DNA from 3 places in the Undibacterium sp. genome. Region 2 is predicted to be linked to each of the others. Evidence: predicted binding sites of a transcription regulator. Region 2 holds the regulator's gene; each other region holds the start of a gene.
What was found. Region 2 encodes HrcA, which represses chaperone genes, less so after heat shock. Its sites were predicted from a motif close to TTAGCACTCNNNNNNNNNGAGTGCTAA; they were not measured.

Region 1 (10,569 bases), on a different contig from region 2:
ATAAATGATAGGGGCGCAGCTAATATCCGTCCAATAAATAGCAGGTATAAATGATTATTTGGAATATGGATAATGCGTGAGCTGTGCGTGCTCACCATTGAATCGAATTGATATGGCGAATACCGATATTCTTTGATAACTCGCCCTGGAAGAATATCAGCCGGTAGTAAATGGAATGCCCCCAAAATCATGGATACCCTCATGCAGGGAAGTGTCGTGCAACTTGCTCTTTAGCGAGGATTGCGATCAGGCAGGATGAGCTTATGAGGGGATGAAGGAAAATGGCTGTCCATCCCGACAATTTTGCAAGATGATTAAATTCAAAGCTGGCAAAATCTATAGGGCAGAAGGTGCGTCCCTGGCACTCTCAGGCAGATAGCACCAATTATTCGCGGTGTATGCCAGTCAGGTTGGGTGCCAGGACGACAGTGGTGTTGGATTAAGTTGATGGCTTCTGGAATTTTCAGCAGGTATCGAATGCTTGTGGATTATCGCGGACTTTATTGAAAGCCTTTACTTCCATTGATCATAAAAATGGCATCACTGTGCATTGCGACGGGTATAAATGTACTGATGCGCGAGCCATTTTGTGCCGCTACCATCGGCAAGTATGAAATATTGGTTCTTGATTTCCTTGTCTGGACTTGGCTTTTCGATGATTTGCTCCATCCTTAACAATTGACCAGTGACCAAGTTGCCACTGCCGGGAACAACAAATGGGTCGAACTGCGTACGGATGCGATCGACAGGGTCTTTGTCGAAGCTCCAGGCTGGCATCAGGCCAACTGCTAAGCGGGTGTCCATCGACAGGTATTCCCAGCGACCCGTCACACGGTTGAACCCAAGATAATCCAGGCGATTCACGCCTTTGTCGGCTGTATCTGATGAGGGATGTAGTAGCTCTTGCAGATATAAGCCGACCATCCGTCTTTCGGCAACCTGGCCGCGGATGATTTCTGGTGTCGCACCAGGACGTGACCAGGCCGTTTCAACGACATCCCACAGACCGACACGGCTGGCAAGTGCTTCACCCTCCCGGCCCAGAATATTCATATTGGCAGGCGTGATATCTGTGGCCGCTGGCACCGTAGCCGTTTGTGCATGTACAGACATGCTAAAGATGGTATTGATGGCAGCAAAAAGTGCAAGTTTTACAAAGTTGTGCATGGCAATTTTCCAATAGAAATAAATTTGTCTCATATGCGATTCTGGCGCGGACTTATCTTGCAACTTCCCGCGCTGGAGTCCGGCAAAGGTTGAATACCGTGATATCGCAAATATAATCAAGGTGGCGTGGCCAGGGATCAGGCTGGTGATTCGAAAGTGCCTGGACTATTCACGGTAGCTCGCCATTCCGGTGTCCGTTCCTGGCTTGCTTCTGACAATGCCTTTCGCACCCCGGCGGCATCGTAGTCTTTCAAATAGCCCGGTGATCCTGGTTGCTGGCGCCATGACTGCGCAATCGAACCTGCGTCAACTGCTTCAAAACCGATTTCTTCGACAAGGTGCATGACGGCTGTTTTGGCCTTCACATCATCGCCAGCGACTGCCAGAGCGACGAGGTTAGTACGCGTATCCGGCTTACCCATGTTTAGCAGGTGATCTGCCAGTATGCTGTTGAATACTTTGATCACTGGACGTCCAAGCTGCTGCTCAACCCAGGCGCTTTCTGTCATTCCAGCCTCGACTTCGACGATCAAACCGTCACGGTGCTGTGGATAATAGTTGCTGGTGTCGATGACTATCAAGTCTGCAGGGGCATTGCTGAACAGGTCTTTGGGCAGGCTGGCGACTGCTATCATGGGGATGGTCACGACCACAATCTCACTATCCTGCACTGCTTGAGTGATCGTCACTGGACTTGCACCAGTTTCATTTGCCAAATCCTGCAGCGAAGATGGGCCACGTGAGTTGGCTACCGCCACATCGTGTCCTGCTTTGGTGAACAAACGTGTCAGGGTGCCACCGATATTGCCGGAGCCGATAATTCCGATTTTACTCATGATGTCTTTCCTTATTTAACGCCGCCTCTGGGGCTGAGACGGTGATATTATTCCTATCAGAATCGCGCATAAATGCTGATGTGAGTATGTGTGTAACAACCAGGAGTGTGTAATGGATAGGCTCGCAAGCATGGCCGCCTTTGTCAAAACAGTGGAAGTTGGCTCTTTTGCCGCGGCTGCCAGTGCGCTGAACATGTCGCCCCAGATGATCGCCAAGCATGTCAGCTGGCTGGAAAGCCGTCTCGGTACACGACTGATTAACCGGACAACCCGGCGACAAAGCTTGACGGATATAGGCAAGGCCTATTACGACCGTTGCAAAATGGTGCTGGCCGATGCTGACTGGGCTGATTCGCTTGCCGATGAGGTAGCAGGAACACCAAAAGGGCGCTTGCGTATCAATGCACCCGTGTCGTTTGGCACGTATGCGCTGACACCCGTCATTGCCCGTTATTTGCGGCATTACCCGGAAGTGGAGATTGATCTGGTCTTGAGCGACCGCTATGTTGATCTGGTTGATGAAGAGTTTGAGGCGGTGTTTCGCATAGGCCGCTTGAACGACTCCAGCTTTATCGCGCGCCAGCTTGCGCCGTTTGGTCTGGTCGCCTGCGCATCACCAGACTATCTCAAAGAAAGAGGTATACCCAATACACCGCTTGATCTGGAAAAACACGAGTGCCTGGCTTATGCATCCAGCACTGGTTCAACCGCCAGCGAATGGCGGTTTATGCGCGGAGCAGAAAAATACCAGGCCAAGGTCAGGCATCGTTTGCAACTCAATGATGCGAAGGCATTGTTGGTCGCCGCCTTGAATGGCGCGGGAGTGGCTTATATCGCTGAGGATCTTGCGCGTGAAGAGCTACGCTCTGGGCGTCTCATCAAAGTCTTGCCTGATTATGAAACTCCTTCGCGGCCTGTGCATCTTATCTACCATCCTGGCCGCGGACAAACTCCCAAGCTAAAGAGTTTTATTGCCACAGTGGTCAGCGAGCTTGGTACATAAGCCATATCCCGTTTTCCTATTGAATCGAATCCCTGCCTATTTAGACAATCAATAGGCTCGACCGCGGGGCAGGGCCGTATTCCATTCTCAACTAACTGCTCTTCTTTGGCTTGCTATACCAAAGCGCATTCACAATAATCCAGCGGTCTTCAAATCTGCCCATGTGGAAATAATCGACAAACCACGGGGTTTCCAGGCGCACTGAGGCGGCTTTGTCTGTCACGTCGAGGACGGTACAGGTGCGGCTCCATTCTGCCTTTGGCGTTTTAAGTGCGCCTGCTTTGGTCAGGTTGACCAGTTCTTCTTTGGACATGCGTCGCAGACCCAGGCGTTCGTCTGGCGTGTCGCCGATCACGGCACGCTTCGCCAGGTCTGGATGTAGCGACCGGGCTACCCGTTTGGGATCTGCTTCCAGTTGGCCATCGATATAGTCGTAGCAAGTGGCTTCGATTGCTGCAATGGTGGCAGCATCTGCGGTGGATGGGGTTTGATTGGTGCCAGGGCTGGCGTAAAAGGTAGCTGCGACGAAAAGGCTCACAAGGGACATGGTTTTTGGCTCCTGATTAGGTGCAGCTTTTATAGGATTGATTAAGGGACGAAATAAAGAATGACATGTTTGATGACACTTTAGCAGTACTCAACTTGCCTGGGCCTTGCTTAAGCAAGCGCATCCATTTACCTTGACCCTGAATATTCATGTTGGTTCCTGGAAGTTGTTCACATTGCTATCGTCAGGAAAAATCTTCACAGCCATAAAAAAGCCCCGCGAGAAGCGGGGCCAGTAGTATCAATTCAAGATTACATCAGCACATTGATGATCGCATTACCGATACCAATCAATGCTGCACCAGAGATCAGGCCAGCGCAGATAGGTTCACAGCCTTCTACCCAGAAGTCATGACCTTTGCTGCCAGGTGTGCTGTTCTTGCGACCCATCCACCAGAATATGGCTGCACCTATCCACATCGCCAGGCAAGACTCTGGTGGCAGGATGACGCCCAGGCCGATGGAAACAGCGGACAACGGGAAGCGGCCCTTGGTAAAGATGCGGGCAAGTTCGATGATGGTGGCGGCGACTGCTGCCACGATGATGCCGGTGATAGCAGAGGCTGGAAGGCTGCTGAAGCCTTTGGCGATCAGTTCGGCCACGCCTTTCCATTGCATCGCACCGGGGAATGCGAACTTGTCGGAGACGATAGTGGCGGTGGAACGTATGCCATCTGCATCAGGCGGCAGGAACAGCAGGAAGTACAAGGGAACGCAAGCCAGCGCGCCAGAGAAGATGCCGATGATATGGCCTATCGCTTGCTGCCTTGGTTTCGCACCTAGCATATAGCCAGGTTTGATGTCGGACAGCAGGTTGGAAGCATTCGATGCCACTTCTGCCGTCATGCCGGCAGGTATCAGGTTGTTGGCTGGGTTTGTGCTGTCGATGGCACCCATGCTGAACTGGGTGATCTTTGACAGTGTGCCTGTCGGTGTCCAGGATGTCAGTGCCATTGCATTGGCGCAGATAATGGTCAGGATGAATACCAGCGGCAGGGTGATGATGGACATCAGCCACGGCACACCAAAGAATTCATGGGTGGTCCAGGCAGCCAGGATACTGAAGATGGGTATACCTATGTAAGAGACAATCAGTGGTACTTCAATATGATCGAGAATGGTGCTGGTCTGGTCAGGCACTTTCTTTTGTTCGGATTTTTTGAACAGGCTGGTGAACAGTTCAGGCTTGGCGGCCAGGCTGATGAAAGAAGCGACCACCATCATGGAAACCGCCCACCATAAGCCCCATTGATTGACGATCTCGGTACGCGAGATTGGCACCAGTTTGCCGCTAGGAGCTATACGCTCGACGATGTCGCCGCGCTGTATCATCCACGGTGCGAGGAAAACGAAATTGATGATGGTGCCCAGCAAAACGCTGCTGGCAACACGGATACCCATCAGGCCACCGACGCCCAGCATGGCAGCATCCAGGGTAAAGCGCAGACCAAGGGCACGGAAATCCGTGCCCAGGATTTTTGGGATCAGCATGTCATATTTGACGGCTGCAGTGTAATAGTAGTAATCGACACGTTCCTGAAAGTGCCAGGCTTCTGTCATGCCCGCCCATTTATCCATACGCAGGATTTTGAACTGGATGAACTTCATCCAGCCATCGCTGGTAATCATCTGGTAAATTGCTGTCCACATGGCTGTGAAAGCCATCAGGCGCGCCTTGTACATGCCACTGGCAGCTTCGCCGGTATATACCGCATCCAGCACCACGCCACAGGCTCGGCCTTCAGGGAAAGGTAGTTGGTCTTCATTGATGAAGCGACGCTTCATCGGGAAGGCCACCAGTACACCCAGGATGGAGCAGATACTCATCCATACCACCAGGTGCCACCAGCTGACTACTGTACCGCTAATCAGCATATAGGCTGACAGCACGGTATTGAGTGGCATGGTCATGTAACCGGCAGCTGTCGCGATGGATTGCGTGCAGTTGTTTTCAAGGATGGTGAAATCCTTGGCGAGACCCAGGTTGGCAAGGATTTTGAAAATCGCAAAGGCCAGGATGACCGAGGTCAGGCCGACGCCAATGGTGATACCGGTCTTGGCACCAATGTATAAAGCGGTTGCCGACAATATGCCGCCAAGCAAAAAGCCTGTGAATGCCGAGCGTATGGTCAACTGTGCCATGTCTCCACGATAGATATTGGCAAACCACCACTCGTCCTTTTGGGCGCGGGTCCAGGTTCGTATTTGCTCTTCGCTTAATTGTTGCAGCGCCATATTTTCTCCAAAGCGGGTTGTCGTGCTTGAAATGATGCCCAGCCCCTTGATGCATATGCAAGCTTATTGCAAATATGAAACTCAGAGCCGGAAATATGAAAATTTTCTTTCAGGTGCGGCAGTATCCAAGCGACAGATGTTTTCTGTCAAGCACGGGAAAGAAAAAGTTTATATATTTGTTGCTGCCTGGGTAGAGAGCGGAGATTTGAAGCTTCTTTTGCTTGAGTCTGCGGGAAATTATTGGCTATTTAATCCGCTTTGCTGCAGTTCATATATTGATTGATACAAGCAACAAAAAACCCCGCAACTTGCGTTGCGGGGTTTTGAGCAATGTGACTCTCGGTTAGATCACTGAGAGTAGCACGCAGCTATTACATCATGCCGCCCATACCACCCATACCGCCCATGCCACCCATATCACCACCCATGCCGCCGCCTGCTTTGTCGTCAGGCAATTCAGCAACCAGCGCATCAGTAGTCAGGATCAGGCCAGCAACAGATGCTGCATTTTGCAATGCAGAGCGAGTTACTTTAGCTGGATCGAGAATACCCATTTCTATCATGTCGCCGTATGTGTCATTGGCAGCATTGAAGCCGTAGTTGCCTTTGCCATTGATGATAGCATTAACAACAACACTAGGTTCGCCACCGGCGTTAGCAACGATTTCACGCAAAGGTGCTTCGATTGCTTTCAGAACCAGTTTGATGCCTGCTTCTTGATCTGGATTGTCGCCTTTGATTTCGCCAGCAGCTTGACGTGCGCGCAGCAGGGCAACGCCACCGCCAGGAACAACGCCTTCTTCTACGGCAGCGCGAGTTGCATGCAGAGCATCTTCAACGCGGGCTTTTTTCTCTTTCATTTCAACTTCAGTTGCAGCACCAACCTTGATCACAGCAACGCCGCCTGCCAGTTTGGCAACGCGTTCTTGCAGTTTTTCACGGTCGTAGTCAGAAGTTGCTTCTTCGATTTGCGCACGGATTTGTTTAACGCGTGCTTCGATACCTACAGCCTGGCCAGCGCCATCGATAACGGTGGTGTTTTCTTTACCGATTTCGATACGCTTAGCTTGACCCAGATCAGCCAGAGTCGCTTTTTCCAGTGTCAGGCCAACTTCTTCAGCAATCACTTGACCACCGGTCAGGATAGCGATGTCTTCCAGCATGGCTTTGCGACGGTCACCGAAGCCTGGAGCCTTAACAGCTGCAGTTTTCAGGATGCCACGGATGTTGTTCACAACCAGAGTTGCCAGCGCTTCGCCGTCTACATCTTCAGCGATGATCAGCAGTGGGCGACCGGATTTTGCAACTTGTTCCAATACTGGCAGCAGGTCACGGATGTTCGAGATTTTTTTGTCGAACAACAGGATGAACGGGTTTTCCAGGATAACGGATTGTTTTTCTGGATTGTTGATGAAGTATGGTGACAGATAGCCACGGTCAAACTGCATACCTTCAACGATGTCGAGTTCGTTGTCCAGGGATTTGCCGTCTTCAACAGTGATCACGCCTTCTTTGCCGACTTTGTCCATTGCTTTGGCAATGATGTCGCCGATGTTTGCATCGGAGTTGGCAGAGATGGAACCAACTTGAGCGATTTCTTTGTTGGTTGTTGTTGGCTTGGACAGAGTTTTGATTTCAGCAACGATGGCTGTAACCGCTTTGTCGATACCGCGTTTCAAGTCAGTTGGGTTGAAACCAGCTGCTACATATTTGAAACCTTCGCGAACGATGGCTTGTGCCAGAACTGTCGCTGTAGTTGTACCGTCACCAGCGTTGTCAGAAGTGCGGGAAGCCACTTCTTTCACCAGTTGTGCACCCATGTTTTCCAGCTTGTCTTTCAGTTCGATTTCTTTAGCTACAGAAACACCGTCTTTGGTTACTGTAGGCGCGCCGAAAGAGCGTTCCAGAACTACGTTACGGCCTTTAGGGCCCAAAGTTACTTTAACTGCGTTCGCCAGGATGTTGACGCCATTGACGATTTTCGCACGTGCGTCATCACCAAAAATTACTTGTTTAGCTGCCATATTAATTCTCCGAATTCTTTAATTGATATCGTGGATGTCGATTACTTCTGTACGACCGCGAAGATATCTTCTTCACGCATCACCAGAACTTCGTTGCCGTCAACTTTGACAGCCTGGCCAGAATATTTACCGAACAAAACGCGGTCGCCGACTTTAACGTCCAGGGCGCGCACAGTACCGTTGTCCAGCAATTTGCCAGGACCAACAGCCAGCACTTCACCTTGATCTGGCTTTTCAGCAGCAGCGTCAGGCAGAACGATACCGGATGCGGTTTTTGTTTCTTGATCCAGGCGTTTCACGATCAGGCGATCATGCAGGGGACGAAGGTTCATACTAGCTCCTTTAAATTTGCGAGTAATTACTATTGGAATTCAATTAAGCTGGGGAAAGACTTTGTTAGCACTCTCTCCCAACGAGTGCTAAGTATATGGGCGAGGCATGGGCTTTTCAAGAGCTAAAAAAGAGCTAAATCAATATTTCTTTAATAATCAGTAGCTTAAGCATAATTTGCATGCGTGTTTTACGCGTTCTTTTCGACGGTTCAATAGATTTATTGACCTTTACAGGGGCGGGTAGTTTTGGGGGGATGTTAAAGAGATAATTTCACTAATGAGCTTTGTCAAACTAAATTCATGGTCTTTTTAATATTAACTGGTTTCGTGCTTGCAAAGAAAAACTTATTTGGCAGGTACGGCATCTTTAAGCCAGGCAATTTTTGATTTACCTGGCTTTTAGAACGCAATACGAGTTAGACAATAGTCAATCCCAGTGGGCTTGTCAGAGATACATATGCATCGTTGTACAAAAGCCAGACTGCATAATTTCCTGCTGCCAGGTTTGCGGTATTAAGTGTCAGGCTACCCTGAGCATTGCCTGCATATTGCCAGGTCAGTGAATTCACCTTGCCTGGCACTGCTGCGGCAGGGTACACACCTATCCAGTTTTTGGTGCTGACCTGGGTTTGCGGCACTGTATATGAGACGACAAAATTACTGCCGCTTGTTATGCGTGGGGTTGTCGTGCTCAGGCGGGCTACATTGTGGTTGCCGCCTATCATCGGATCAGTGCGGTTATTGTTGCTATTGCCGCTTACCGCTTCCACATGGCCTGCAATCCTGCGCAAAAATTGAGTATCGGTATTGCTGGTGATGCTGAAATCGTACCAGCCAAAGCTATTGATTAATGGATATTCCAGGCGCAAGCTTTGCCCACCCGCCAGTGAGTAGTTGCTTGGCAGGCTTCCATAGGCATTGTCACTGATGTTGAAAGTGCAGGGTTGTACATTATCGACATTGGATAAAGTCAGCACCAGCTTGCCGCTGTTGCTATCGTGCACAGCCTGGATTTCTGGCTTGACGAGAGAGCTAGTGCTGCCAGCCCATTCCCGCATGAAGCCATTGGGACCAAACGCGTTGAGATGATAGTTAGTGGAGCTCCAGTTCCAGGTTTCTTTTTGTATTTGCTTGCCTGCCTCGACGGTGTAATACCAGGGGCCATCTGCCCGCACTTTTGAATACACGATAAAAGCTGCACCAGCGGTGCCTGCATTGCTGAAACCCACTTCCAGTTGCTTGCTGGTATTGAGCTTGGCCTGTGCTGCCAGCAGGTAAGGCAGGCGGCAGGCTGGGCGTGGACCTTGTGAGGCGGCATATGCTTCCTGCCGTGGTTGTACCTGGTTTGCTGGTGGCACGGGGTAGGGTTTGCCATTGACAGGTACGTAGGCCGCTGTTTTTGGTACTGTTGCTGGCCAGTTCTGGTCTGGTGATTTGAAATCAAATGCGGAAGTCAAATCGCCACAGACAGTACGCCGCCATGGTGATATCAGCTTGCAGGTGACAGCTGCCCTGTCCTTGCCCAAGCCATGCACCAGCCACTCTTCGAGAAAGCGCAACTTGGATGTGTGATCAAATACCTGGGAACACACCTTGCCGCCCTTGCTCCAGGGGGAAATCACCAGCATGGGGACGCGCGGCCCCAGTCCGACGGGTTCAGTGCCGTATTTTTCATACACACCATTGTCGGCCAGAGTTGATCGCCCCATGGCTGCGGTAATGGGGGGGATATGAGGGGGAACATGGTCGAAGAAACCATCGTTCTCATCATACATCAACAAAAACACGGTCTTGGCCCACACTTCTGGTTCTGCCACCAGGGCAGCAAGCAATCTTGCCGTCAGGTTTTCACCTGCATTGGGGGAGTTGGGCGAATGCTCGGTGTAATCATTCGGCGCACATATCCAGGATACTTGCGGCAAGCGCTTGTTGCGCACATCACTGGCGAAGGCACTGACCAGGCCATCACCCTTGCTTCCACCCACACTGGCACCGGGTGCCATGCTGCGGGCTTTCTGGTGCAGCGGCGAACTGCTGCTTAATTTGCTGCCGTCTGCATTCACCCGGAAGTTCTTGAAATAGGCAAGGTAGTTGTCGCCGTAGTTATCCCATTCCTGGTACACCTTCCAGCTCACCTGATTGGCTTCCAGTACTTCGGCATAGGTTTGCCAGTTTGGCGCGCTGGCTGTGACAGCGGCAGAGACATTGTCATTGGCCGGGTCGGCATTGTAATAGCCCTTGGCATCAATGTTATACAGGCTTCCCATGGCACCTATCCAGCCCTGGCTTGTGCCCGTTAGCGAGTACATGCGATTGGGATCAGTCGCGCCAAAGATGGAGCAATGATAGGCGTCGCAAATCGTGAAAGCGTCAGCCAGTGCGTAATAAAACGGCAGGTCGCCCCTGTCAAAATAACCCATGGTTTG
Region 2 (10,569 bases):
ACGATGGTAATCACGATTTCGCTACTGTCTGGCAAGACTATGGGCCGGTTCGATAAGGCATGCGGGGCAATCGGCACCATCGCAATGCCGGACAGACTGGGGTGTAACAAGGGGCCACCGGCAGAAAGTGCATAGGCGGTAGAGCCAGTCGGTGTTGAGACAATAAGGCCGTCTGAACGCTGGTTGTACATGAAATGCCCGTCTACTTCTACTCTCAATTCGACCATGCCTGAACCAGCGCCACGTGATACGACAATGTCATTGAAAGCCACGCCGCTGAAAATCTGGTTGCCATCGCGTGTGACAATGGCCTGCAGCAGGCTGCGACGTTCTGAGACATATTTGCCATCCAGCATTTCCGAAATGACTGGGATCATGCGGTCCAGTGCAATATCAGTGATGAAGCCCAGCCGCCCCTGGTTGATGCCAATCAGGGGAATATTATAGGGTGCCAGTTGCCGAGCTATTCCCAGCATGGTGCCGTCACCACCAACCACAATGGCCACATCCGCCAGCTTGCCTATCTCTGGTACTGGCATGCTGCTGAACTCGCTTAATTGCGGGTATTGTGCCGTTTCTGCTTCGATGACGACACGATGCCCTGCGCTCGCGAGGAAATTGGCCAGTTCCTTAATCGAGTCAGCAATGCCTGCCGCGTTAGATTTTCCAACAAGTGCAATTGTTTTGGCCTGTACTGTCATAAACAAGGGTAGGGTGACATGATGGCTAAGATTAGAACATAATTAGGGCATCTATGAATGGAATGAGTGCTCCTTATGGCAATTAAAGCAGTTTTGCTGGATCTGGATGATACTTTGTGGCCGGTTGCGCCGGTAATTCGCCATGCCGAATCGGTTTTGCAGCAATGGATGCATGAACATGTGCCCGTCGTTGCGCAAAATTATAATGTGGAAGAATTGCGTGAGCGCAGGAATCTGTTGGTGGCGAGCGACCAGCGTTTTCAATACGACCTATGGGCCTTGCGTCATACCTTGCTGAAACAAGTATTTGATGAGCATGGTGTTGCAGCCGAAAAAGCTGACCATGCCATGGCGGTATTTGCCGATGCGAGAAACAAAGTGGACTTGTACAGCGATGTCAGGCCCGCTTTGGAAGCCTTGCAAGAAAAACTGGCCTTAGGCACGGTCTCGAATGGCTTTGCGGATTTACAGGCGATAGGTCTGGCCCATCATTTCAAGGTGTCTATCGCTGCCTTTCGGTTTGGTTGTGCCAAGCCTGATCCCAGAATATTTTTGGCTGCTTGTCAGGAGCTGGGGCTGGAACCAGCAGAGGTCTTGTATGTAGGCGATGACTTATTGCTTGATGTGCAAGGTGCACAACAGGCGGGATTAAAAGGCGGCTGGATGAACCGTCAGGGTTTAAAAATTGAAGATGAGCGCCATCTCCATATCAAGCCCGATGCAGAATTTGCCAATCTGCATGAGCTGACTTTTTGGCTATGAATTTTTCTATGTTCATGTCAGTCATGAACGCATAAAATGAAACCATGCACCTAGATATCCGCGCACAAACTTTATTAAAAGCCCTGGTCGAGCGTTATATCGCTGATGGCCAGCCTGTGGGTTCCCGCGCCTTGTCAAAAATATCCGGCCTGGAATTATCGCCAGCGACGATACGCAATGTCATGGCAGATCTCGAAGAAATGGGTTTCGTCGCTAGCCCGCACACTTCTGCTGGCCGTATCCCTACCCCCAGAGGGTATCGCGTTTTCGTCGATAAATTGCTCACTGTGCAAGATATTCATGGAGGCGACATGGATACTCGCCTGCACTCCAGTCTGCAATCTCCTATGAATGCGCAGTCGCCGCAAAAGTTGATTGCCAATGCAGCGCAGATATTATCGTCTCTGTCTCAATTTGCCGGTGTTGTCATGACACCACGTACAGAGTCGATGTTCCAGCAAGTTGAATTTTTGCGCCTGTCAGAAAAGCGCATCTTGCTGGTAGTTGTTACTCCAAGTGGCGAAGTTCATAATCGTCTTTTATTGACGGATGTTGACTATACACCTACCCAATTGGTGCAGGCTGCCAATTATCTGAATCAGAATTTCGGTGGGCTGAGCTTCAGCGACGCACGTTCGCGTATCAATAGCGAGTTGCGGCAATTGCAGAATGATATGACCAGGCTCATGCAAGCCGCCGTCGAAGCTGGTAGTAATGCCATGGATGAGGATAATGATGAAGTCGTCATCTCTGGCGAGCGCAATTTGTTGAATGTGCAAGATCTGTCTTCAAATATGGGGTCATTGCGCAAATTGTTTGATATGTTTGAACAGAAAAGCAGCCTTATGCAATTACTGGATGTCTCCAGCAAGGCAACGGGCGTACAGATATTCATCGGTGGTGATTCGCAACTTGTGCCGATGGAAGAAATGAGTATAGTCACTGCTCCCTATGAGGTGAATGGCAAGATAGTGGGTACCCTGGGCGTCATCGGCCCCACCCGCATGGCATATGAAAGGGTCATACCCATCGTAGACATTACGGCAAAATTATTATCTAATGCATTAAGTCAATAAGGCACGATGTCAATTGGCGATGCGTGTAAGTAAACATTCATCCGAAGCAGGGTTGCTATGGAAAAGAAAAACGCAAAGATTTTATTGATTGATGACAATGATGTAACCCGCGAAGTGCTCAGGGTTATATTGCGCAGTGAGGGGTATAACGTTGTCGGCGAAGCAACTGATGGCGGTAGTGGTTTGGAATTGGCGCTTAAACTAAAACCAGATTTGATCATGCTTGATATTGTCATGCCAAAAATCAGTGGCACAGAAATTTTGCCTCGTATAAGGGATTTGCTGCCAGATACCAGAGTGCTGATGGTGACCGCAAATAAGGATCAGGAAACGATTACAGAGGTCGTTAAAACAGGGATACATGGATATATCCTAAAGCCATTTAATGCGCAAAAAATTATTGATACTGTGGCCGGGGTGGTAGGCAAGATCAATAGATAGACGTATCAGAAGATTTTCAGTCAATTGATACGTCTGAAAAAAGAAGCACGTTTGAGGTTTGACTTATCCCTTGTGTTCGCAATTCGGCTTGGTGCAATTGCCATAAATCGCTAGCGCATGCTCAGCAATCTTGAAACCGCGGTCGAGGGCCACAGTTTGCTGGCGCTGTTCGATCTCTTCATCAAAAAATTCTTCTACACGGCCACAGTCGAGGCAGACCAGGTGATCATGATGTGAACCTTCATTCAATTCAAAAATGGCTTTGCCAGTTTCAAAATGATTGCGGTTTAACAGGCCGGCCTGTTCAAACTGGGTCAGCACGCGGTATACCGTTGCCAGGCCAACATCCATATTTTCATTCAGCAGGATCTTATACACATCTTCTGCTGTCAGATGACGTACCCGGCTGTTCTGGAAGATTTCCAGGATTTTCAGTCGGGGCAGAGTGGCTTTCAGACCGCTGGCCTTGAGGTTGGGGGTACTGTTTGTCATGTTTTCGATCAAAAAATTGCTATCTGCTTTATGATATCGGGTTTTAGGGCTTGTTGCTCAATTAAGAGGTTATCTATGCAACTGTTGTTTTCAAAAGTAACACGGAAGAAGATGAGCCGCGTAGCGGGCCTGGCTTTGCTGGCGTCTCTGACTGCAGCATGTACGTCTCCACTGGGTATATTGTCGTCCGCTGACAAGACTTCAGTATATGCAACTTCGGGCACGCCGAGTGACACTAATGGTGCGCAAGTGGTAGAACCTAGCGGTTTTGCCAAGATACTGACTTTCATTTCGCCTTATCGCGTTTCCATACAGCAAGGAAACTTTGTTTCTCAGGAAATGGTGGCCCAATTAAAAGAAGGCATGACGCGCGAGCAAGTGCGTTTTGTACTGGGCACGGCCTTGCTGACAGATATGTTCCATGAAGACCGCTGGGATTATCCTTTCCGCCTGATCAAGCCAAATGGCGAACGCATTACCAGCCGGGTTTCTGTGTATTTTAAAAACGGTACGGTTGCCAAGTTCGAAGGTGGTAATTTGCCAACGGAAAAAGAATACCTGGCTCGCATTACTGAGTCAGCCCTGGGCTTGAATCGTGTGCAATCGATCGTGGAAACCGACGCTCCGAAGAAAAAATAGAAATAAACTAACATGACAGCACTCAAAATTGCCGTGGCCGGCGCTTCTGGCCGTATGGGGAAAATGCTGGTCGAAGCGATCAGTAATGCCGATGATATGGTGTTGGTTGGCGCGCTGGACGTGCTAGCCTCACCGGCGCTGGGGACAGATGCTGCTGCCAGTTTGGGCAAGCCATCGGGTGTCGCCATTACTGCTGATCTGGCGGCAGGACTGGCGAATGCCAGTTATCTCATCGATTTCACCCGTCCTGAAGGTACGCTCAAGCATCTTGAATATTGTGCCGCACATGGCATCAAAATGATCATAGGCACTACAGGTTTTGATGATGCTGGCAAGGCAGCGATTGCCGCTGCTGCAGAAAAAACGGCCATCGTATTCGCGCCGAATATGAGTGTGGGCGTGAATGTCACCATGAAATTGCTGGAAATGGCAGCCAAAAGCTTTGCCGAGGGCTATGACATAGAAGTCGTCGAAGCCCACCACCGTTTCAAGGTCGATGCACCTTCCGGCACTGCCCTGAAAATGGGAGAAGTCATTGCCGATGCCCTGGGCCGTGACCTCAATGAAGTGGGTGTATTTGCCCGCGAAGGCGTGACAGGCGAACGCGATCCATCGTCCATCGGCTTTGCCACCATCCGTGGCGGCGACATCGTTGGCGACCATACGGTCCTGTTTGCCGGCATTGGTGAGCGTGTGGAAATCAGCCACAAATCATCCAGCCGTGTGACTTATGCGCATGGCAGCTTGCGTGCCGCACGTTTCCTCGAAAACAAGTCGGTGGGCTTGTTTGATATGTACGATGTGCTGGGTTTGCGTTAATCTGTTTGCATAGTAGCTATTGGCATAGACATGAATTCTGCAATTGCACATTATTGGGAACAGGCCGATGCCATGGGGCATCTGGTCGGCTGGCTATTATTGTTGATGTCAGTGCTTAGCTGGACGCTGATAATGATGAAAACCTGGAGTTTTTGGCGCATCCGTAAAGCCGCGCCTGCCTTGCATACATTCTGGCGCGCTCCCAGCATGGCCGATGCCTTGTCTTCCCTGCGTCTGGCTGATCAGTCCAAGGTCTTTATCAGTCTGGCAGAAGCTGCCCATGCTGCCAGCGATGCAACACAACGCAGTGCCACGCTGTCAGCCAATACCGGGCTCAGTGAAATTTTGACGCGCAGCCTGCGCCAGGAATTGCAAGGGCTGACCGTCAGGCTGGAAACTGGTTTAAGCTTTTTGGCATCAGTAGGTGCAACCGCCCCCTTTGTTGGTTTGCTGGGGACGGTGTGGGGTATTTACCGTGCCCTGACTGCGATCTCTTCGAACGGCCTCGTGCAAATCGATCAGCTGGCCGGACCAGTGGGCGAGGCCTTGATCATGACTGCCCTGGGTTTGCTGGTGGCAATACCTGCCGTGCTGGCCTATAACGCTTTTAACCGCATCAACCGGATTACCCTGGCTGAACTTGATGGCTTTGCCTTTGACTTGCATGCTCACATGAGCAAGTCTTGATATTTATATTAAAAGATGACATTCGGTCAATTTCATACGCCGCGCGAATCTTCTTCCCGTCCTTTGACTTCGATGGCGGACATCAATGTCACCCCCATGGTTGACGTCATGCTGGTCTTGCTTGTCATTTTCATCATTGCAGCACCTTTCATGACACATGCGGTCAAGCTCGATTTGCCACAGGCGCAATCTGAAGCTGCGCCAGAGCAAGCTGATACAGTCAGTATTTCATTTGACGCCGATGGCATCCTTTACTGGAATAACCAGGTACTGGCCATGATGGAGCTGGAGTCAAAACTGGCTGTACAGGCAAAAAAGAACAAGCAGGCCGAAATACAGTTACGGGCTGACAAAGCCACCCGCTATGAAATTATCGCCAAGGTCATGGCTGCTGCACAATCCCAGGGCATGGCGAAGATTTCTTTCGTCACTGACAGCAAGCAAGCTAAAAAGCCCTGATGGTCTGCTGGTACTCAAAGCCAGCGATCCTCTCTTAATTCACACTGTCAGCCTTGGCCAGCAAGGCTTTCCTCAATAATGTGTCTGAACCAGTTATAATCAAAGGTTCTGAGTCATTTTCGCTTCTACTTCTGCTTACGCCATGCAAGAAAAATACACGCCCTCTGACGTCGAACAATCGGCGCAATCCCATTGGAAAAAGATCGATGCCTATAAGGCAGTAGAAAACAATCCACGTTTTCCTAAAGGCAAGTACTACGCTTGCTCCATGCTGCCTTACCCATCTGGCAAGTTGCACATGGGCCACGTGCGCAATTACACGATCAACGACATGCTGGCACGCCAGTTGCGCATGAAGGGCTATAACGTCCTTATGCCCATGGGCTGGGATGCATTTGGCCTGCCAGCAGAAAATGCAGCGATTGCCTATAAAAAGTCGCCAGCAGAATGGACTTACTCGAATATTGAAGACATGAAGTCGCAAATGCAGCCCCTGGGCCTGGCATTTGACTGGACGCGTGAAGTTGCAACCTGCGACCCTGATTACTACCGCTGGAACCAGTGGCTGTTCCTGAAGATGCTGGAAAAAGGCGTCGCTTACAAAAAAACTCAGGTTGTGAACTGGGACCCAATTGATCAAACCGTGCTGGCGAATGAGCAGGTGATTGATGGCCGCGGCTGGCGCTCAGGTGCTCTGGTAGAAAAGCGCGAAATCCCTGGCTACTACTTTGGCATCACCCAATATGCAGACGAATTGCTGAACAGCATCGACGATCTGGACGGCTGGCCTGAGCAAGTACGTACCATGCAGCGTAACTGGATAGGCAAGAGCGAAGGCGTACGCTTTGCTTTTCCACATCAGATCGCTGACGAAACTGGCGCGCTGGTACAAGATGGCAAAATGTATGTGTTTACTACCCGTCCTGACACCATCATGGGCGTGACTTTCTGCGCAGTAGCGGCAGAACATCCTATCGCCACGCTGGCAGCAAAGAATAATGCAACACTGGCAGCCTTCATCGAAGTATGTAAAGCCGGTGGCACGACAGAAGCCGAAATGGCTACCAAGGAAAAAGAGGGCATGCCTACTGGCCTCTTCGTGACTCATCCTTTGACTGGCGAGCAAGTCGAAGTCTGGGTTGGTAACTATGTCTTGATGACCTATGGCGATGGCGCAGTCATGGGCGTGCCTGCGCATGATGAACGCGATTTTGCTTTCGCGAAAAAATACAATATCGCCATCAAGCAAGTAGTGGCTATCGAAGGTGAAAGTTTCACGACTGACGTATGGGCAGAATCCTATGGCGACAAACAGCGTGGCGTCACCGTCAATTCCGGCAAGTATGATGGCCTGAGCTTCAAGGCTACTGTTGATGCAGTAGCAAATGACCTGGTGGCCAAAGGTCTGGGCGAAAAGAAAACCACCTGGCGTTTGCGTGACTGGGGTATTTCCCGTCAGCGTTACTGGGGTACACCCATCCCTATCATCCACTGCGACAGCTGTGGTGATGTGCCTGTGCCATATGAAGATTTGCCAGTGGTATTGCCAACTGACTGCATCCCTGACGGTTCTGGCAATCCGTTGAAGCAGCGTGAAGATTTCCTGAATGTGCCTTGCCCTAAATGCGGCAGCCCGGCACACCGTGAAACCGACACTATGGACACTTTCGTTGATTCCAGCTGGTATTTCATGCGTTATACCTGCCCGGATGCAACGACGATGGTCGATGAACGCAATGATTACTGGATGGCGATGGACCAGTACATAGGCGGTGTCGAACATGCGGTTTTGCATTTGCTGTATGCGCGCTTCTGGACCAAGGCCATGCGTGACCTGGGTCTGGTCAAGATCGATGAACCTTTCAAGAACTTGTTCACCCAAGGCATGTTGCTCAACGAGTCTTACTATCGTGAAGATGTCAGCGGCAAGAAGATCTGGTTCTATCCGAATGAAATTGAAGTCCAGCATGATGACAAAGGTCGTCCAGTTTCGGCATCGCTGAAAAGCGATGGTCAACCTGTGCAAATGGGCGGCATCGAAAAGATGTCCAAGTCCAAGAACAATGTGGTCGAACCGAAAGACATTATCGAGCAGTTCGGCGCTGATACCGCACGTCTGTTCACCATGTTTGCCGGTCCTCCGGATCAAAGTGCTGCCTGGAGCAACAGCGGTGTAGAAGGGGCATCACGTTACCTGCGCCGCCTGTGGGCTTCTGCATTGAAACTGTCTGGCGCGATTGCTGCTGGCGCTGTTGCACCTACTGCACCTGCTTCGTATGCAAATGACGTCAAGGCCCTGCGCCGTGAAGTACATTTGACGCTGAAGCAGATTGATGCCGACTATGATCGCCTGCAATACAACACCGTTGTCTCTGGCGCGATGAAGTTGCTCAATACCATAGAGTCCTTCAAGTCAGAAGCCGAAGGCAGCGCCGCAGCTTTGCGCGACGCTTTCAGCATCTTGCTGCGTGGCCTGTATCCGGTATGTCCGCATATTACCCATGTACTGTGGCAGGAACTGGGTCTGGCGACAGAGCTTGGTGAAATCATCGATGCGCCGTGGCCACTGGTAGATGAAGCTGCTTTGGTGCAGGATGAAATCGAGCTGATGGTACAAGTCAATGGCAAACTGCGCGGCAGCATCAAGGTCGCCAAGGATGCTGACAAGGCAACCATAGAAGCGACTGCCCTGGCTAATGAAAGCGTACAGAAATTCATGGAAGGCGCAGCCAAGAAAATTATCATCGTGCCTGGCAAGCTGGTGAATATCGTTGCCTGAAGATAGTCATTGAAAAATACTTCTATTAGTAACAGGGAAAACCACATGCAAGCAAAGTATGTAAAGCGTCTGCAATGGCTGGCAGCCATCATGTCCATCATGTTGTTGTCGGCCTGTGGCTTTGCTCTGCGTGGTCCGGTGGCATTGCCATTCAAGAGCATTTATATAGGTTTGCCTGAGGCTTCAGCTTTGGGAGGCGAATTGCGCCGCCATATCCGTGCCAATGGTCAGACCCAGATCATGTCGGATGCCAAGGCTGCTCAGGTGGTATTGGAAGTGCTGGCCGAAACCAGGGACAAGCAAATCCTGTCCCTGAATAGCCAGGGCCGCGTGCGTGAATACAATTTGATTTATAACTTTCGCTTCCGCGTCCGCAATAGCGTAGGCAAGGAATTCCTGGAGCCAGTAGACATACAGCTCAAGCGTAATATCAGCTTTAATGAAACCCAGGTATTGGCGAAAGAGGCAGAAGAAGTCTTGCTGTACCGTGATATGCAAAGTGACCTGGTGCAGCAAATCATGCGTCGCCTGGCCGTTGTAAAGATGGACGATTAATATGCAATTACGCTTCGATGCCCTTGATGGCCATCTGGCGAAAACACTGGCGCCACTGTATGTGATCACCAGTGATGAGCATTTGCTGGCGCTGGAAGCGGCAGACAAAATACGCCGCACCGCAAAGGCGCAGGGTTTTTACGAACGTGAAATCCTGACGGTGGAACGCAGTTTTAAATGGGGTGCCTTGCTGGCAGCGAATCAGTCGCAATCCCTGTTTGGCGATAAAAAACTCATCGACTTGCGTATCCCTACTGGCAAACCCGGCAAGGATGGTGGCCAGGCTTTACAGGATTATGTGACGAATCTGTCGCCAGATAACCTGACCCTGATCACCCTGCCCAAACTGGACTGGGCCACGCAAAAAGCCGCCTGGGTAGGCAGTTTGCAGCAAGCCGCGGTGTATATCGATATCCCGCTGGTAGAGCGCAATCAACTGCCAGGCTGGATCAACACCCGCCTGTCTTTGCAACAACAAAGCGCAGACAGGCAAAGCCTGGATTTCATTGCCGACAGGGTAGAGGGCAACTTGCTGGCGGCCCATCAGGAAATCCAGAAGCTGGCATTGCTGCATCCGCCGGGCAAACTGAGTTTTGAACAAATCCATGATGCCGTGCTGAATGTGGCACGTTATGATGTATTCAAACTCAATGAAGCCATGCTGGCCGGTGATGTAGCAAGACTGGTACGCATGTTAAATGGCTTGAAAGGCGAGGGCGAAGCATTACCCCTGGTCTTATGGGCCATGGCAGAAGAAATACGCACCCTGCTGAAATTGAAGTCTGGTATGGCACAGGGCAGGCCTTTGTCAGCCTTGCTGAAAGAATATCGCATCTGGGGACCTAGGGAAAAACTCATGGATCCTGCCTTGCGCCGCGTCAGCCTGGCAAATTTGCGGGCCGCGCTGCAAGAAGCGTCACAAGTCGATAAGATGGTAAAAGGTTTACGAGCGAAGGCATTTGCAGGTGATCCCTGGGATGCCTTATTGCAATTGGGTTTGAGGGTGGCGAAAGCAGCTTGAAAAGTTGTTTGGCCTGCATCTGATAGCAACGGTTTATCAAACTGAAATGAATTCCCTCGCCACCTTGCTGGTGGCTGATCAACGAATATGGGGGCCAGTTGGTTCTCTCAATGACGATATGGATATCAAGCACTACAT
Region 3 (10,569 bases), on a different contig from region 2:
GCGCAGGCTGGCAAAATGCGGTCGAGCCAGTCCTGTTCAAACGGTGGGTCTAGGAAGATCACGTCCATTTTTTGTGGCTGGGCAGCCAAACTTTCAAGTGCCTTGAGTGCATCTGCCCTGAGCAGCTTGCACTGGCTGGCTTGCAATTTGTCCTTTACTTGCTCCAGTTGCTTGTAAGCCGGGGTATGCGCCTCCACCATGATGACTTGCGCCGCGCCACGACTGGCTGCTTCAAAACCCAGCGCACCACTACCGGCGAACAGGTCCAGGCAATGCACGCCAGTCCAGTTGCTGTGAAGCAAATGGTTGAGCCAGTTGAACAGGGTTTCCCTGACACGGTCTGGCGTAGGGCGCAAACCCTCTGCATCGACCACGCTGAGGAGGCTGCGCTTCCAGACTCCGCCTATGATGCGGACTTGATGGCTTTGACGTTTTACGACTGTCGTTTTTACTGGCTTTTTTTTACTATTTGTTTTCATTGCATGCTTGCTACGGCTAAATCTGTTTACATTGCGCTGTCTGTTAAAATGGCAGCATTCTAATATCAGGGCTGGCATTTTTTGCCGCCCGCACTCCGAAATATATCCCGATGTTTAGTTTTTTCAAAAAAAAGCCCAAAGAAGAGGCGCCAGTTGTTGTGGCTGAGCCGGCATCCGTTATTACGGCGCCAGCCAGCCCTGCACCTGTCGCGCCTGCCACTATAGCAGCCACTGTCGCTGCGGCTCCCGTGGCGGAAGTTGTCGCTCCCAAGGCGGCGGAACCTGAGCAAAAACGCTCTTGGTTAAGCCGCCTGAAAGCCGGGCTCGCCAAAACTTCCTCGAATCTTACCACCCTCTTCATCGGTGCCCGCATTGATGATGATTTGTATGAAGAGCTGGAAGCTGCCCTGCTGACCTCGGATGCCGGTGTGGAAGCTACCCAATTCCTGCTGGATGGTCTAAAGAAAAAGGTCAAGGAAGACAAGCTGACGGATGCCGAGCAAGTCAAGGCTGCATTGAAAGTCTTGCTACTGGAACTGCTGACCCCTTTGCAAAAACCACTGGAACTGGGTCGTTATCAACCTTTGGTCATGATGATCACAGGCGTGAATGGTGCAGGAAAAACAACGACCATAGGCAAGCTGGCCAAGCATATGCAGACCCACCAGCAATCTGTATTGCTGGCGGCTGGCGATACTTTCCGTGCGGCAGCGCGTGAGCAATTGACGATCTGGGGTGAGCGTAATAATGTCACTGTTATTTCACAAGAATCTGGTGACCCTGCCGCTGTGGCTTTTGATGCAGTCGCGTCGGCCCGCGCCCGTGGCACCGATGTCGTGATGGTGGATACTGCCGGTCGCCTGCCTACCCAGCTGCATTTGATGGAAGAACTCAAGAAAATCAAGCGCGTCATTGGCAAGGGCATGGATGGTGCACCACAAGAAGTCTTGCTCATTATCGACGGCAACACTGGTCAGAATGCGCTGACACAGGTCAAGGCCTTTGATGATGCCCTGCAATTGACTGGCCTGGTCATCACCAAGCTGGATGGCACGGCTAAAGGCGGTGTGCTGGCAGCGATTGCCAAGAACCGCCCTGTGCCTGTCTACTTCATCGGCATAGGCGAACAGATTGAAGACTTGCAACCATTTAATGCCCAGGAATTTGTTGACGCCCTGCTTAGCTAAGTTTGGCGGAGGGCGGCGCAGGAAACCAGCACACAATGAAGCTCACAAAGACAAGACGCGACCATGATTGAATTTGAACACGTCAGCAAACAATATTCGCAAGATGCCTACGCGCTCAACGATGTTTCCTTGTCGATTGCTGCTGGTGAACTGATCTTCCTGGCTGGCCCCTCAGGCGCGGGCAAATCCACCTTGCTGAAAATGATCGCAGGCATAGAAAAACCAACTGCTGGCCAGGTCAAGGTGAATGGCCAGGACATAGGCAAATTGAAAAGTAGCAGCCTGCCCTATCTGCGCCGCAAGCTGGGCCTGATCTTGCAGGATCAAAAACTCCTGACTGACCGCCATGTGCTGGCCAATGTCATGCTGCCTATCATCGTCACTGGTGCCTCGCAGGCAGAAGCCGAAACCCGCGCACGCATTGCGTTGGAAAAAGTCGGCTTGCCAGACAAGACATACTCAATGCCGTTGGCTTTGTCAGGTGGTGAACAACAGCGCGTGGCGATTGCTCGTGCCATCGTCAACCGGCCTCAGATCATTCTGGCGGATGAACCGACTGCATTTCTCGACCGCGATAATGCCAACAAAGTTATCACTGCACTCAAGGCTTTCCAGAGTGCTGGTGTGACCTGCATTATCTCCAGCCATGATGAACAATTTCTCGATCAGGCCAGCCGCGTGATCTATCTGAGCCAGGGCCGTTTAGTCGATACCTGGAAATCCTCGCTGGCGGCCTGATCCTGCATCATTAAATATCAAGGACAAATTCATGACCAACTGGTTACGCCAGCACTTGTTTGCCATCAAGACTGCGCTCACCCATGTGCGCGGCAGTCCCGGCAATTTCCTGTTCAATGTACTGGTAGTCGCAATTGCGCTGGCTTTGCCCATCGCTGGCCTGACCCTGATAGAAAACATACGCCCAATTTCCTCGCAACTGTCGATAGAACCGGAAATCAGCATCTTTGTCAGCCCTGACACCCCGAGGGCAACTGCCACTGCCTTGTCGATACCGCTGAAGAAATTGTTGAAAGAGAAAAACATTACGGCAAATTTGAGTTTTATCCCCAAAGACAAGGCACTCGCCAGTCTAGAGCAATCATCCAATCTGGCCGAGGTTTTGTCCACCCTGGGCGGTAATCCTCTGCCAGACGCTTATATATTAGCAATGTCGAACAATGATGCTGGCAAGATAGAGGCGCTGGTAGAAGAAATCAAACAGATGCCGGATGTGGATGTGGTGCAGCTTGACTCTGCCTGGGTCAAGCGCCTGGCTGCACTGGTGCAGATCATGCAATTGGGTCTGTTATTCCTTGCCACGACGCTGGGAGTCGTTGTCGTGGTTGTAGTGTTTAACGCCACCCGCCTGCAAGTTATTTCGCACAGAGCTGAAATTTCCCTCACCCGCTTGCTGGGTGCAACCAATAGCTTTATTCACAAGCCGTATTACTATACCGGTGCCTTGTTAGGATTGCTGGCGGGCGCATTGGCACTGGGCATGATCGCAGCATCCCTACAGCCTTTGAACAAGGCGATTGCCGAATTTGCCAAATTATATGCTTCTGAGTTCCACCTGGCTCCGTTGGGTATCGCACAGAGCGCCATCCTGTTAGCTGTTAGCATGTTGCTTGGGCTGGTAGGCGTTTTTCTTTCGGTCAGAAGGCAGTTGGCAAAAGCCAGCTAATAGCAATTTCATAAGGCCAATGTGGTTTTGCAACAGCCTCTTACAATTTGCATCGATTTGACTGCAACTTTCAGACTCAGCCAGCGTCTAAGAAATATAAAAACCTTCAATGAATGCTTGTTTTTCAATAGATTTATTTGATGAAGTTCATAGAATCTGAGTATTAGCACTCTTCTCAAGAGAGTGCTAATATAGGAACTTGATAGTGCCGAAAAGAGTAATTGATACTCTTAAGGCAGCAATAAGGAGGAAAAATGGCAACTACATCGACACAATTGATCCCTGCAACTGACAGCACGGCTCTGGCCCTAGGCTTTAGTGGCACGCTGGGTAATATTGATGCCTATATCTCTGCAGTTAATCGCCTGCCTATGCTTACGCATCAGGAAGAGATCGACTTTGCAAACAAATTGCGCAATGAAAATGATCTGGCTGCTGCGCAGCAACTGGTTATGTCGCATCTGCGTCTGGTCGTCTCCATCGCCCGTGGTTACCTCGGCTATGGCTTGCCACATGCCGACTTGATTCAAGAAGGCAATATTGGCCTGATGAAAGCCGTTAAACGTTTCGACCCTGACCAGGGCGTGCGTCTGGTGTCCTATGCCATGCACTGGATCAAGGCCGAAATGCATGAGTACATTTTGAAAAACTGGCGTTTGGTCAAAGTAGCAACGACCAAAGCCCAACGCAAATTATTCTTTAACCTGCGCAGCCATAAAGAAGGCTTGGACGCGATGACACCCAAGCAAATTGATGCCCTGGCATCAACGCTGGATGTAAAACGCGAAGAAGTCATCGAAATGGAAATGCGTTTGTCCGGCCACGATATTGCCCTGGATGCACCGACGGATGATGACGATGAGAAATTCGCTCCTATCGCTTATCTGAAAACTGAATCTGACGAGCCTACCCGTGTTCTGGAAACACGCCAGTATGATCGCTTGCAAAGCGAAGGCCTGGAATCTGCACTTGCCAAGCTGGATGCACGTTCACGCCATATCATAGAATCACGCTGGTTGAAAAACGATGATGGTACAGGTGCAACCCTGCACGAACTGGCGGATGAGTATGGCGTTTCTGCCGAACGCATACGCCAGATCGAAAGCGCAGCCCTGAAGAAAATGAAGGGCAGCCTCAGCAGTTTTGCTTAATCAAAATATGCTGCAGTAATGACAAAGGCACTCGCGAGAGTGCCTTTTGTTTTTGGTGATCCACCTACCGTTAATGCTCCAGAATGTATTGCCAGCATGAAAATCCACGCAGAAACCTGATTTTCCATATTAAATTGCCGAAAATAAATAGTGTCACTTAACTAATTTCTCTGGCGGTGCTACATTGATCCTGCGGAGCTAACAAACTATTTTCGATTAACAGCAGGAAAGATCATCTCACAGATTCTGCGCATCTTCATGCTCATGCAAGCCAGTAGAACTTAGCGTAGCAAGGCTCATCACCTGCTTTGCTCACACTGAGAGTCTGGCTATTTTATACACGATACAGACCATGGATTCTCACCAAGGAGAAAACTTATGCTGACGTTCAAACAGCTTTCAATGCAAGGCAAAGTGATGAAAAAGAAAACATCAATTTTACTGATTACTATCCTCATGTCATTTAACTGCGGAGCGCAAGTAAAAACACTCCCGGCCAATGTCAGTTTTGTGGGCGACTGGAGTGCCAAGACCGAGCGGCCTGGCCGTGGCGTATGGCGTGATTTACAGGCATGGGAAAAAGATCGCATTGTGCCTCGTGACAATGAACGGTTTTCACCGGATATTGCTGTGGCACAAATTCAGGTCAAGCCCGGTGATCAGGTCGGGGGATGGTCCGGCGAGCGTGCTGAAGTATCGACCATGCAATCACTCAATGCTTCGCCATTATCAGTCAATACAGGTTCCGGGAAAGAGTTTTATGGAATTTCTGTCAAATTACCAGCTGACTGGCAACCTCCGGTTGCCACTTCTGTTGATCCTTATCCCTGGGGCATTATTTTCCAGTTGCACGGCCCGGATAACTTGGGAACCAATCCGGCATTTGCCTTATGTGCAGAAAGCGACTTTCATATTAACCTGCAAACAGGAGATATCCTCGAAGGCGGAACACGTACCAAGCCCAAAAATGCAGTTCGCGCCCAGTTCAGTAATGGGCAATTGAGCAAGGGTAAATGGGTCAAGTTCATGATAGAAGTCACATGGGCAGCAGATAGCAGTGGTTATCTGGCCATTTCCAGACTTGACGAAGACCCGTCAGCTCAGTGGACCAAAGTCTATGAAGGCAAGAATATACCTACGCTGCAATTTGCTTATGGCCGGGCTGTTGGCGACCACTATTGGAAAACGGGCTATTATCGCAACCGTGGTTTGACATTTACCAGCAAGCTGTTGCTGGGGCCCGCGGTGCGGGGAACAAGTTTCGCTGATGTTGCGCAGGCAGCGTTTGGCAGTTAATGCAAGAAGTCGATGTTCATAACGAGGTCCGCGCTGCACTCAGGCAGCTGGCGCCATGAATACTTCCCGGCCTGGAGGTCTCAGGCTGGCCGGGAATTGCCTTCACTTCAGGAGTATCTTCAGATCATGTGCAACTGGCTCTGGCCCCTGGCCATGGCGCAAGAATAAACGTATGCGTCCCTGGGGATCAAATACATAACTGCCAGCAGTATGGTCTACGGTATAACTGCCTGGCGTTTTACCGTCAACCTTCTGATAAAACACCTTGAACTCCTTGGCGACCTTGGCAGTTGCCTCTGCATTGCCATACAGGCCCAGGAAGCGTTTGTCGAAGTTGGGCACATAATTGGACAATAAAGCCTGGGTATCACGCTCAGGATCGAGCGTCACGAACAAGACTTGCACCTTGTCGGCATCAGCTCCCAGCAATTTCATGACCCCTGCCATTTCCACCATGGTGGTCGGGCAAACATCAGGACACTGGGTATAACCAAAGAAGATCACCACAGCCTTGCCCTTGAAGTCAGCCAAGGTGCGCGGCTTGCCATTGTGATCGGTCAGGGAAAAATCCTTGGCATAATCCAGGCCGGTCAGATCCGTGTTGTTGAATTTTTCTTGCACAGGCATGCAGCCAGATAAGCCCAGCAAACTCAGCGCCATCAACATACTGGCAAGATGCTTCAGAATTTTCATAGCTTGATATAGTGGTCAATCAACAGGGCCGCGAATAGCAATGACAGGTAAATGATGGAAAAAGTAAAGGTCTTGCGCGCCAGCACGTCATCGTAGTGCTTATAAATACGCCATGCATACCAGAGGAAGATCAGGCCGAGGATGATGGCACTGACCAGGTAAATCAGCCCGCTCATATGTACCGCGTAAGGCAGCATGGTGGTTGCAAACAAGGCGATCGTATAGAGCCAGATATGGAAGCGGGTAAATTCCAGGCCATGGGTGATTGGTAACATCGGCAGGCCAGAACGGGCATAGTCATCCCGTCTGTACATCGCCAGCGCCCAGAAATGCGGCGGCGTCCAGACAAAGATAATCAGGACCAGCAACCATGCCTGCATTGGAACATCATTTGCCACGGCTGCCCAGCCCAGCGCCGGTGGCATGGCACCAGACAAACCACCGATGACGATATTTTGCGGTGTCGCCGGTTTCAGGATGATGGTGTATACCACGGCATAGCCGACGAAGGTAATGAAAGTCAGCCACATGGTCAGGGGATTGACCATGGTATACAAGATCCACATACCCATGCCGCCAATAACACCTGAAAACACCAGGGTTTGCGGTACCGTGATTTCACCCTGGGCCGTCGCGCGGCGTGCGGTTCTTGCCATGCGTGAATCAATTTCTTTTTCCACCAGGCAATTTACGGCAAAAGCAGCACCGGCCAGCAGCCAGATACCCACGGTAGCTGCCACCACGACACGCCAGTCAGGCAAATCTGGCGTCGCCAGAAACATGCCAATAACGGCGCAAAACACGGCGAGCTGGGTAACACGGGGCTTGGTCAACGCCCAGTACTGAGCCAGTCGGTTGGAAGGCAAACTTAAAGTGGTCATGATCTATCTTTGGCAGCGGCAAGGCTCACATGCCTTATGCGGTAGTTTAACATGGTCAGCAAGAGCACGAGCATGGCGGCCATCCCATTATGCAAAACTGCCAGCAACAAGGGCCAGGAAAAAAATACGGTAGAAACACCGATGATGAATTGGACAACGATGGCCAGCAAGAGCTGGCTGCCCAGCTTTTCCAATCCGGCAATCTTGCGTGCTCTCAACGCCGCCCACAGGCAGACAGCAACCACCAGCAGGGCGAAGTTCCTGTGCACCCAGTGTATGGCAACCAGGGCATTGAATGGCAGGTAATTGCCATCGACGGTCTGGCCTAGCTGACGCCAGAGGCTGAAACCATGCTCAAAGTCCATCGCTGGCATCAGCTTGCCATTGCACATGGGGTAGTCATGACAAGCCAGTGCAGCATAGTTAGTGCTTACCCAACCGCCCAGTGCAATCTGCAAGAAAACTAGCAGCAAAGCCAGGCTGGCTGGCCACAACATGCGCCTGGCATCAGTAGCGGCGATATTTACAGTTATCAAAGAAGAACTTTGTTGTTCCAGACTTGCACTCAGTAGTGAAAGCAAGCCCATGCCCAGTATCAAATGGATGGTGACGATGATGGGTTGCAGCTTGAGAGTCACTGTCCAGGCACCAAAAGCTCCTTGCAGGCAAACAAAAAACAGGAGAAAGGTCGACAGCCAGGGGCTGGCATTGAGTTGATGGCGGCGCGACCAGGCGATGACCATCTGGGCAATAATAAGTATGCCTACACCCATGGCCATGTAACGATGCACCATTTCTATCCAGGCTTTTTGCAAAGTCACGGGGCCAGTAGGCATGGCGATTTCTGCTGCCTTTATAGCTGCGTGGGACTGCAGCGGGTTGGCCTGGCCATAACAACCAGGCCAGTCAGGACAGCCCAGACCAGAATCTGTCAGGCGCGTGAATGCACCAAACATGATGAGTTCAAAAGTCAGTGTCACGGTAACTGCGATAAGTTTGCGGTATTTATTCTTTTCTTTGGACAAGAAAATAATACTCGCTGGTATCACCGCGACCATTAGTGCTGTTAACGCAAGCTGCAACCACATGACGATTAACCTATCGCAGACGCACGCAATAATTTGCTGAGGTCTTTTTTAATCTTGTTGGCATCCGCATCTTTTGGAAAGCGCATCATTAGATTGCCGAGCGGGTCTATCAGGTAAATATGGTCAGTGATCTGGCTATCGCTTTCTGTCGGCAACCAGGCTTTCAATGCCGCAGCATCCACTTTCAGCATGCGCACTCCGTCATGCTGGCGTATCAGCGAGGTATCTATTGGGGTATCATCAGTAATCAACCAGACGCGTTCTATCCTGTCCATTGCCTTGCCCTGGGCAGTGCGCAACTGACGGATGTCATACATCCTCTTTTGGCAAACTTCGGCGCAAGCGCCGCTATCTATCTGCACCATCAGCCACTTGCCTGCATAGGCTTCCAGGCCGATCGCCGGATCGGTGGCAGCAGCTCCCAGCAAATGACCTTGCAGTTTAGGCATGGGGTAATTGCGTGGGTCAAGTATGGTCCCGTAATTGGTGCGGCCGCTGGGCTTGACAACATAATAGGTAAAGTAGGAAAAAATCATGGGAGCAGCACAAACTGCCACCACCAATAGTAGTTTCCAGCGACCACGCAAAGTTTGCTTATCAGTTTTTTCCACGACGAATTCCAGTAACAACAAAAAATAAGAAGGCCATCAAGGCCAGCGCATACCATTGAAAAGCATAGCCCCTGTGCTTGTCAGCTCCCAGTGAGGGCTGGGGCCAGTCACGCAACAAGCCATCTTCAAAAACCGATGTCTGCTCAAGTACAAAGGGGTAAAAGTCCCAGCCCGTCTGTTTTGCAAGTGCTTCTACATCAACATTTTGCAAGAGGCTGCCAGGCTTGACTATTTCAGCCTGGCCAAGTTGCATTACCCTGTCGAGCTTGTCCCGCATCATACCCTGCAGCACGATCTGACCTGCGGGCACAGGAACATCCGGCATCTGCATCCTGTCACGTCCATTACGTGGATGCCAGCCACGCGCAATCAATACATATTTACTGCTGCCAGCCAGCTTGAATGGCATCAGCACATATAAACCTGCCTTGCCTTGCAATGGGCGGTTATCCACATACAAAGGCCATTCGCGTATCAATTGCCCGGTGAGCTGCAATTTTCGAAATGGTAGTATCTGCTCTGGCAAAGTCTGCGCATTCAAGGCCAGGGCAGGCATCTGCTGGCGCTCAGTCAATTGCGCTGCCAGACTTTCTTTTACCTGCGCACGGTTAGTCTGCCATTGCGCCAAAGCAATACCCAGGCTGATCAACAGCAGGCTGGCGATAAATGGAATCAGACGGAAGCGGAAGGAAATAGGCATTCAAGTAGTAAGGTATTACAATGCAGAAATCGATCAATCAAAAGCACCAACAATAAACAGCATGAAAATTCTTGTCGCTATCGCTTTTTTCCTTATTATCTTCAGCATGGGATCAGCCTTGGTCTACTTAATGAAAGACAAGGGAAAAAGCAATCGCACGGTGAAAGCCCTGGCGTTCCGGGTCGGTTTTTCCATTACCCTGTTTTTGCTGATCTTGCTGGCCAATCATTATGGCCTGATTCAGCCTACCGGCATCAGATAGATTTACTGGTAGCGCAATATCTGCAGGGCCAGCCATCCACACACTTTCATATATGTAAAAAAGCCGCACTAACTGTGCGGCTTTTTTCATGCTACTGAAGCTTGCTATTACAGCCAGTAGACAACAACGTACAGACCCAGCCAGACCACGTCAACAAAGTGCCAGTACCAGGCAGCGCCTTCAAATGCGAAGTGATGCTCTGCGGTGAAATGGCCTTTCATGAGACGATACAAAACAACCGACAACATGATCGCACCCATGGTCACATGGAAACCATGGAAACCGGTCAGCATGAAGAAAGTCGAACCATAGATACCAGAAGTCAATTTCAGGTTCAATTCGCTATAGGCATGCATGTACTCATAGACCTGGAAGCCCATGAACACAGCTCCTAGCAAGACTGTAGCAAACAACCAGAATGCGGTCTTGGCACGCTGACCTTCACGCAGAGCGTGATGAGAAATCGTCAGCGTCACACCAGAAGTCAGCAACAAGGCAGTGTTGATGGTAGGAATAGGGAAAGGCCCCATGGTTCTG

Region 1: the regulator HrcA is predicted to act here: its motif matches at 8,208-8,234, upstream of groES (co-chaperone GroES).
Region 3: the regulator HrcA is predicted to act here: its motif matches at 3,514-3,540, upstream of rpoH (RNA polymerase sigma factor RpoH).

The regions. Positions count from the first base shown of each region.
Region 1 is NZ_JAUXQE010000035.1:158,874-169,442, forward strand. Features, by position in the region: gene Q8K39_RS17905 (hypothetical protein) at 541-1,167, opposite strand; gene Q8K39_RS17910 (NADPH-dependent F420 reductase) at 1,305-2,003, opposite strand; gene Q8K39_RS17915 (LysR family transcriptional regulator) at 2,116-3,006, shown strand; gene Q8K39_RS17920 (nuclear transport factor 2 family protein) at 3,098-3,553, opposite strand; gene Q8K39_RS17925 (OPT family oligopeptide transporter) at 3,805-5,787, opposite strand; gene Q8K39_RS17930 (hypothetical protein) at 5,810-6,070, shown strand; gene groL (chaperonin GroEL) at 6,159-7,811, opposite strand; gene groES (co-chaperone GroES) at 7,853-8,143, opposite strand; gene Q8K39_RS17945 (phosphocholine-specific phospholipase C) at 8,560-10,569, opposite strand, start outside.
Region 2 is NZ_JAUXQE010000005.1:285,115-295,683, forward strand. Features, by position in the region: gene Q8K39_RS02565 (NAD kinase) at 1-701, opposite strand, end outside; gene Q8K39_RS02570 (HAD family hydrolase) at 777-1,463, shown strand; gene hrcA (heat-inducible transcriptional repressor HrcA) at 1,508-2,539, shown strand; gene Q8K39_RS02580 (response regulator transcription factor) at 2,597-2,980, shown strand; gene fur (ferric iron uptake transcriptional regulator) at 3,044-3,472, opposite strand; gene Q8K39_RS02590 (outer membrane protein assembly factor BamE) at 3,584-4,111, shown strand; gene dapB (4-hydroxy-tetrahydrodipicolinate reductase) at 4,124-4,930, shown strand; gene Q8K39_RS02600 (MotA/TolQ/ExbB proton channel family protein) at 4,955-5,617, shown strand; gene Q8K39_RS02605 (biopolymer transporter ExbD) at 5,633-6,076, shown strand; gene leuS (leucine--tRNA ligase) at 6,219-8,855, shown strand; gene lptE (LPS assembly lipoprotein LptE) at 8,901-9,410, shown strand; gene holA (DNA polymerase III subunit delta) at 9,412-10,431, shown strand; gene Q8K39_RS02625 (glutamate-5-semialdehyde dehydrogenase) at 10,550-10,569, shown strand, end outside.
Region 3 is NZ_JAUXQE010000037.1:118,215-128,783, forward strand. Features, by position in the region: gene rsmD (16S rRNA (guanine(966)-N(2))-methyltransferase RsmD) at 1-479, opposite strand, end outside; gene ftsY (signal recognition particle-docking protein FtsY) at 590-1,666, shown strand; gene Q8K39_RS20115 (cell division ATP-binding protein FtsE) at 1,730-2,404, shown strand; gene Q8K39_RS20120 (ABC transporter permease) at 2,436-3,350, shown strand; gene rpoH (RNA polymerase sigma factor RpoH) at 3,605-4,501, shown strand; gene Q8K39_RS20130 (heparin lyase I family protein) at 4,919-5,797, shown strand; gene Q8K39_RS20135 (SCO family protein) at 5,900-6,463, opposite strand; gene cyoE (heme o synthase) at 6,487-7,371, opposite strand; gene Q8K39_RS20145 (heme A synthase) at 7,368-8,459, opposite strand; gene Q8K39_RS20150 (cytochrome C oxidase subunit I) at 8,465-8,995, opposite strand; gene Q8K39_RS20155 (SURF1 family protein) at 9,057-9,770, opposite strand; gene Q8K39_RS20160 (twin transmembrane helix small protein) at 9,832-10,032, shown strand; gene Q8K39_RS20165 (cytochrome c oxidase subunit 3) at 10,140-10,569, opposite strand, start outside.